DNA from 2 places in the Micromonospora sp. DT41 genome. Region 2 is predicted to be linked to the other one. Evidence: riboswitches for the same ligand, from Rfam matches in the RefSeq annotation. Region 2 holds a riboswitch; the other holds the start of a gene.
What was found. A riboswitch is a leader RNA that binds a small molecule or an ion and turns the genes downstream of it on or off. The one in region 2 is predicted to bind cyclic di-AMP.
Positions count from the first base shown of each region.

Region 1: linked by a shared signal. The riboswitch ahead of ACLQ23_RS04110 (transglycosylase family protein) and the one ahead of ACLQ23_RS03310 (coiled-coil domain-containing protein) in region 2 are both predicted to bind cyclic di-AMP.

Region 1 is NZ_JBNCKU010000002.1:51,279-54,794, reverse strand. It holds gene dinB (DNA polymerase IV) at 1-763, shown strand, start outside; gene ACLQ23_RS04115 (hypothetical protein) at 857-1,210, shown strand; gene ACLQ23_RS04110 (transglycosylase family protein) at 1,284-1,967, opposite strand; cyclic di-AMP (ydaO/yuaA leader) riboswitch at 1,970-2,143, opposite strand; gene htpG (molecular chaperone HtpG) at 2,364-3,516, opposite strand, start outside.
Region 2 is NZ_JBNCKU010000001.1:707,934-711,449, reverse strand. It holds gene ACLQ23_RS03315 (carbonic anhydrase) at 179-922, shown strand; gene ACLQ23_RS03310 (coiled-coil domain-containing protein) at 1,003-2,022, opposite strand; cyclic di-AMP (ydaO/yuaA leader) riboswitch at 2,027-2,157, opposite strand; gene ACLQ23_RS03305 (YibE/F family protein) at 2,324-3,516, opposite strand, start outside.

The sequences.
Region 1 (3,516 bases), on a different contig from region 2:
TACGAAGTTCCTGGCGAAGGTGGCCAGCGGGGTGGCGAAGCCGGACGGGCTGCTTGTCGTCGCGCCGGATGCCGAGATGGCGTTCCTGCACCCGCTGCCGGTGGAGCGACTCTGGGGCGTCGGCCCGGTCACGGCCGCGAAGTTGCGGGAGCGCCGGATCCGTACCGTCGGGGAGGTCGCCCGACTCGGCGAGGCGGCGTTGGTGTCCCTGCTCGGCGCGGGCACCGGCCGGCACCTGCACGCCCTGGCGCACAACCGTGACCCGCGGGCGGTGCAGGTCGGCCGGCGGCGCGGCTCGATGGGCGCGCAGCACGCGCTGAGTCGCGCCCCGCATCCGGCCACCGAGTTGGACGGCATTCTGGGGGGCCTTGTCGACAGGGTCACCAGGCGGATGCGGGCGGCCGGACGGTCCGGGCGCACTGTGCTGCTGCGGCTGCGCTTCGGCGACTACACCCGGGCGACCCGCTCGCACACAGTGCGCAAGGCGACAGCTGACACCACGCCCCTGCTCGCTGCCGCGCGGGCGCTGCTGCGCGCGGCACTGCCGGAGATCGACAGGCGGGGCATCACGCTGATCGGCGTGTCGGTGGGCAACCTCGACGACAACCCTGTGCAACCGGAGTTGCCGTTCGACGCCGTCCCCGGGGCCAACCTGGACGCCGCCGTGGACGCGGTTCGGGACCGGTTCGGGTCGACTGCCGTGACCCGCGCGGTGCTGCTAGGCCGGGATCCGGGCGTCGAAATGCCCCTTCTGCCGGACTGATCTCCCTGGTGGCGGCGGATATCACAGCTGCTGGAGGGTTTAGCGGCGGCATGATCGGAGACGTTGTGACGATCAGCCTGAGGGGGGACCACCATGTCCGACGACAGCAGCAACCGCGCGAGCCGGCGTGCCGAGCGTCCGCACGACGTGACCGACCCGCTGCTGTGGCAGCTGGCGCTCGACGTGCTCGACGCCCACGAGCCGACCGAGGACGGCGTCTGCGGCAACCTGCTCTGCGCCGGGGAACCGTACCCATGCGCGGCACGCGGCAACGCTGAACAGTCGCTGCGGCTGGCTCGAGGCGGGGCCGAGACACCGCCGACGGCCGCCCAGCAGTGGGACGGCCGTGACGAGACACCTGACAACTGGTCCACCCAGGAGTCCTTCCACCCGCGGCGAACCCGGTCCGGCGAAGCGGTATCGGCGTCGCGGGCTTCGGCAGCCTGACGCCTCCGCCACGACAGCGACACGCCAGCGGGCGCCCGACCGGAATCCGATCGGGCGCCCGCTGGGTCGTACGTCAGAGGCTGAGCCGCTGCCCGGGGAAGATCAGGCCCGGGTCCGAGCCGACGACCTGCCGGTTGCGCTCGTAGAGGGCCTGCCAGCCGCCGTCCTGCTGGTGGCTCTGGGCGATCTCCGACAGGGTGTCGCCGGACTTCACCACGTAGGTGTCGCCGCTGGCGGCGGGGGCGGTGCGCTTGTTGCTGCGGGTCGCCGGCTGCTCACCGCGCGACGACCGCTGGGCGGGCTTGTCGGCCTTCGGAGTGGACTTCGACTTGGCGGTGGACTTCGACTTCGTGGTGGGCTTCGTCGAGGACTTGGTGGCGGAGCCGCCCGACGCACCGGCCTTCTTGCCGCAGGTCGGCCACGCGCCGATGCCCTGCCCCTTGAGCACCTTCTCGGCGATGGCGATCTGCTCGCCGCGGCTGGCCAGGTCGGCGCGGGCGGCGTACTTCTTGCCGCCGTAGCCGGCCCAGGTGCTCTGCGAGAACTGCAACCCGCCGTAGTAGCCGTTGCCGGTGTTGATCTTCCAGTTGCCACCGGACTCGCACTTGGCGATGGCGTCCCAGTTGACGGCCGCCTGGGCAGGTGCGGCCGGGCCGAAGAGCGCCACGGCGCCGGTGACCGCGCCGACGGCCAGGGTGCCGACGGCGATGCGGCGGGTGCTGACCCGTCGATGACGGGGGGTGTAGACAGACGTCATGAGTGTGCTTCCTCCACGCCGGCGAGGTGAGCTGTCGGGTTCGGGCCGAGGAGCCCGGCCGCACGGTGGCGGCTTCACCCCGAGGTGACGATGCACCGAGGAACGTTTGGGTCCCCCGCTCCTGCCCGGGTGACTGGGTTCCGACGACCGGGGGCAGGATTTGGCGTTACCGGTCGTGGCGTCCGCAGTGGCGGACCCGACCGACGTTAGGCACGGCCGGCATCGATCGCCCAACCCCTGTGAAGTTCTTCACCGGGGCACGCTGAGCGGCGCGCTCAGCGGTTGCGGGCGGCGTTCAGCTGTGCAGCGACCATGATGGACCGCTTCCGATCAGGTCGGCCGTTCCCCGGCCGGTGGAGCCCGACAACGCGGGTCACCACCGGCCGGGGCACCTCCCTACAGAGTGCGGGCGAGCCGGTCGGCGAGCGTACGGGTGAAGCGGGCCGGGTCGGCCAGGTCGCCACCCTCGGCGAGTACCGCGAGGCCGTACAGCAGCTCGGCGGTTTCGGTGAGGGTCTCGGCGGAATCGCCCTGCTCGTGAGCCTTGCGCAGAGCGGCTACCAGAGGATGACCGGGATTGATCTCCAGGATGCGCTTCGTCGACGGGATCTCGTGCCCCATCGCCCGGTACATCTTCTCCAGTGTCGGCGTGAGGTCGTGCGCGTCACCCACCACACAGGCCGGTGAGGTGGTGAGCCGCGACGACAGGCGGACCTCCCGGACGCTGTCGGAAAGTGTCGTGCCCAGCCAGTCCACGAGCGCCGCGAACTCCTGCCGCTGCTGCTCGCGCTCGGCTTCGGCCTGCTGCTTCTCCTCGTCGGTGTCGAGGTCGACCTCGCCCTTGGCGATCGAGCGCAGCGGCCGACCGTCGTACGTGCCGACCCGCTCCACCCACACCTCGTCGACAGGGTCGGTGAGCAGCAGCACCTCGTGGCCCTTGGCCCGGAACGCCTCCAGGTGCGGGGAGTTCTCGATGGTGGCCCGGGAGTCGCCGGTGGCGTACCAGATGTCGCTCTGGCCGTCCTTCATCCGGGAGACGTAGCCGGCCAGGTCGGTGAGCTCGGCCGGGTCGTGGGTGGAGGCCAGCGACAGGATCTCCAGCAGGGTGTCGCGGTTGTCGGTGTCGTCGATGAGCCCTTCCTTGACGACAGTGCCGAACTCCTTCCAGAAGGTCTGGTAGCGCTCGGCGTGGTTGGCCTTGAGGTCCTTGACAGCGGCGAGGACCTTCTTCACCAGGCGGCGGCGGACGATCTGGATCTGGCGGTCCTGCTGGAGGATCTCGCGGGAGATGTTCAGCGACAGGTCGTGGGCGTCGACCACGCCCTTGACGAAGCGTAGGTAGGTGGGGACCAGCGCCTCGCAGTCGTCCATGATGAAGACGCGCTTGACGTAGAGCTGGACGCCCCGGCGGCCCTGCGGGGAGAACAGGTCCAGTGGGGCGTGGCTGGGCAGGAAGAGCAGCGCCTCGTACTCGAAGGTGCCCTCGCCCTTCATGTGTACGACCTCGAGCGGGTCGGCCCAGTCGTGGCTGACGTGCTTGTAGAACTCG
Region 2 (3,516 bases):
GCCCTCGCCTCGCGCCTGTCGCAGGCGGGTCGAACCGGGCCAACGTATGAAATCTATATCACGCATATCTTGACGCATCTTCTGGTGCGTGTGAACGTGGAGCCCGAGCCAGCGCCCGCCGCCGGGCCGGTCGACGTGCGGGTTGAGCAGGCCAAATGCGTGGAGACGAGGTGCGGGGATGAGCCGTTCCGTAATGCCCGGCGGGCAGCCGGGGCCGCAGCGGGCCACCGATCAGGCACCGGCGCTCACCGAGCCGTCGCGGGCGTACGCCGAACTGGCCGACGGCAACCGGCGCTTCGTCAGCGGCGCTCCACGCCACCCCAACCAGGGCGCCGAACACCGCGCCGCGGTGGCCGACGGGCAGCACCCGTTCGCGGTGATCGTCGGCTGTTCCGACTCCCGGTTGGCCGCCGAGATCATCTTCGATCGGGGCCTGGGTGACCTCTTCGTGGTCCGTACGGCCGGGCACATCGTGGGTCCGGAGGTGCTGGGCAGCGTGGAGTACGCGGTGACAGTGCTCGGCACCCCGCTGGTGGTGGTGCTCGGTCACGACTCCTGCGGTGCCGTGCAGGCGGCCCGTGAGGCCGCCGCCACCGGCACGGCACCCGTGGGGCACCTGCGCGCGGTGGTCGACGCGGTGCTGCCCAGCCTGCGGCGCGCCACGGCCGAGGGTGTGGACGACATCGACGGCATCGTCGACATCCACATCGCGCAGACTGTCGAGACGCTGCTCGGGCAGTCGCCGGTACTGGCCGAGGCTGTGGAGCAGGGCCGGTGCGCGGTGGTGGGGATGTCGTACCGTCTCGCCATCGGTGGGGTGCGTCCGGTGACCGCCGTGCCGGTCGGCGCCGCGACCCTCGACGTGCCGAGCATCGACGTGCCGAGCGTCCCGGACGGCCCGGCCGCGACCGCCGCCGCCTGACAACTGGACCGCCGACCCGCCACGTGCGACGAGGGCCGCCCCGCGTGGTGCGGGGCGGCCCTCGTCTGCGGTACGTGCCGTCAGAGCAGTGACATGTGGACGTGGTCGGTGTGGTTCGACGGTCCGCTGTACGAGCTCCACCCGGTCGCCGGGAACCAGATCTGCCGGTTCCAGATCACGTAGTAGATGCCGAGCCGGTCGGCGTTGCGGATGAGGAACGCTGCGACGTTGTTGCCGTACTTGCGGGTGTCCTCGTTGTGCCACGGGGAGAAGCCGCTCTTCTGCAGCGACCAGTCGCAGGCGCGGCCCTTCGGGTGCTCCCACGGCCCGCCGGGGCGGTAGCAGCCGACGAACCGGGTGAAGCCGGCCCGCCTGACCTCCTTGTAGGCGTGCAGGGTGCGAGGTGTGACGCAGCCGGAGGTGGTCGGGTCGTCCTCGCTGCACGACTGCGGCTTCCAGTCGCCGTCGGCGGTGCGACCCGGGCCGATCTTCGCGACCGGCGAGGTGGCGTCCACGAGACCGCCTGTGAAGCCCTTGCCGCCGACGAGGGAGAGCGCCTTGTCCGCCTCGCTCTTGCGCTTGGCCATCAGGGCGGTCTGCTTCTGCTGCTCGCGGACCTCCGTGTCGAGGGCCAGCTTGGCCTGCTCGGCGCGGATCTTCACCGCGTTGACCTCGGCGAGCTTCTTCTCGTTGATCATGTTGAGCTCGTCGAGGGCCGCGGCCCGCTTGACGAAGGTGTCGGGAGCGTTGCTGTCAAGCAGCATCGCCATCGCGCCGACGCGGCCGGTGCGGTACGACTGGGCGGCGATCTGCGCGACCTGTGGTGCCAACGCGTCCAGGTCGGCCTTGGCACGCTCGACCTCGATCGCCAACTCCAGCTGCCGCTTCTTGGACTTGTCCAGCTTGGACTTGGCGGCGGAGTAGTCGCGGTTGGCCTGCTCGATGACGTCGTTGAGCAGCTTCGGCTCGCCGTCCTCCTCGTGCCCGGACGGTGTGGGGGTCGTCGGGGCGGCGTGGGCCGGTACGGGCCCGGCGAGCACGGTCAGTGCGGCGATCACGGCCACCACAGGTGTCAACCAGCGGCGTAGGGGTGCCGTCACAATGTTCCCTTCCGTCGACCGCCGACCGGGTTAGCTGACGGGTTCGGGGCGGAAGTGGCCCCTACCGCTTGCGCGGATTCACCCCAGGTACCTGGGTCCCCGGCTCGCCGGTTGGCGATTGGGCGGTGGCACCGCAGGCGCCGCTTCGCGCCTTCATCGGTAACCGGCAGCGAGGTTACCCGAGAGTCGGCCGGGTGAGCTACGCCTGGATGCCCACCAAAAGCGTCATATCGCCATGGCGTTGAGTGACCAGTGCTGCGGTCGTCAGGGCGGGGGCCCGATCTGGTCACGCTGAGGAGTGTCACCATGCCGTCTTCGTGCTCCTGTCCGGCTCTGGCCACTGGTCGGTGGCGGTGGATGGGGGTGGGGTGTGCTCGGGGTCGGGCCGGCCCGCGCGTGGACGGCTGAGGGCAGCCAGTACGTCGGCTCGCTCCGGTCGCGGCCGGGGCGCGTCGCCGGCCGGTGTCGAGCCGGCGGCGGTCACCAGAGCGGCCAGCCCTGTGGTCAGCGGTACGGCGGCGATCAGGCCGAGTGTGGCGACCGCACTGCGGACGATCTCCTGTGCCAGGAACTCGCTTGTCAGGATCTGCGTGATGGGTCGTGTGTCGGCGGTGAGCAGGAGCAGCAGCGGCAGCGAGGCGCCCGCGTACGCCAGGACGATTGTGTTGACCGTGGAGGCGATGTGGGCGCGGCCGACCCGCGTGGCCGCCCGGTAGAGCTGCAATCGACTCAGCCCCGGGTTGGCGTTCGCCAACTCGGTGACGGTGGCCGCCTGGGTGACAGTCACGTCGTCGAGCACGCCGAGTGAGCCGATGATGATTCCGGCGAGCAGCAGGCCGTGCAGGTCCACGTCGGCCTGGAACATCGACAGTGTGGTGGCGTCCTCGCTGCCGAAGCCGGTCAGGTGGGTGGCGGCCGTGGCGACGGTGGCGAGCACTCCGGTGAGGATCAGGCTGCCCAGGGTGCCGAGGACCGCTACCGAGGTCTGTGCGGTGACCCCGTGGGTCAGATAGAGCACCACGAACATGATGAGCGCGGCGCCGACCACAGCCACCAGCAGCGGTGACCTGCCGGCGGCGATGCCCGGCAGCACGAAGGTGAGCAGGATGGCGAAGCTTGCCGCCAGCCCCGCCAGCGCGGCCAGGCCCCGCCACCGGCCGAACGCGACGATCGCCGCGGCGAAGACCACAGCCAGCCACAGCAGCGGCGTTCCGCGCTGGTGCTCGGCGATGTTCCAACTGCTGACGGCGGGATCGGTCGGGTCGGTCAGCTCGACCATTATGACGTCGTCGCCGACCTCGACCCGGGGTGCGCCCGGCCCGGCGGGGATCGGGGTCTGCACCTGCTGGCCGGCGCTCGGCCCGTCCTCGACGCGTACGTCCACCGTGCCGCACGGTCCGGCCGACGGGCCGCCCTCGGGTGTCGGCGCCGGCGGGCAGGGCTCGGTCACCACCCGGGTCACGGTGCCGTGGTACCGCGGCACGTCCGCCCCGC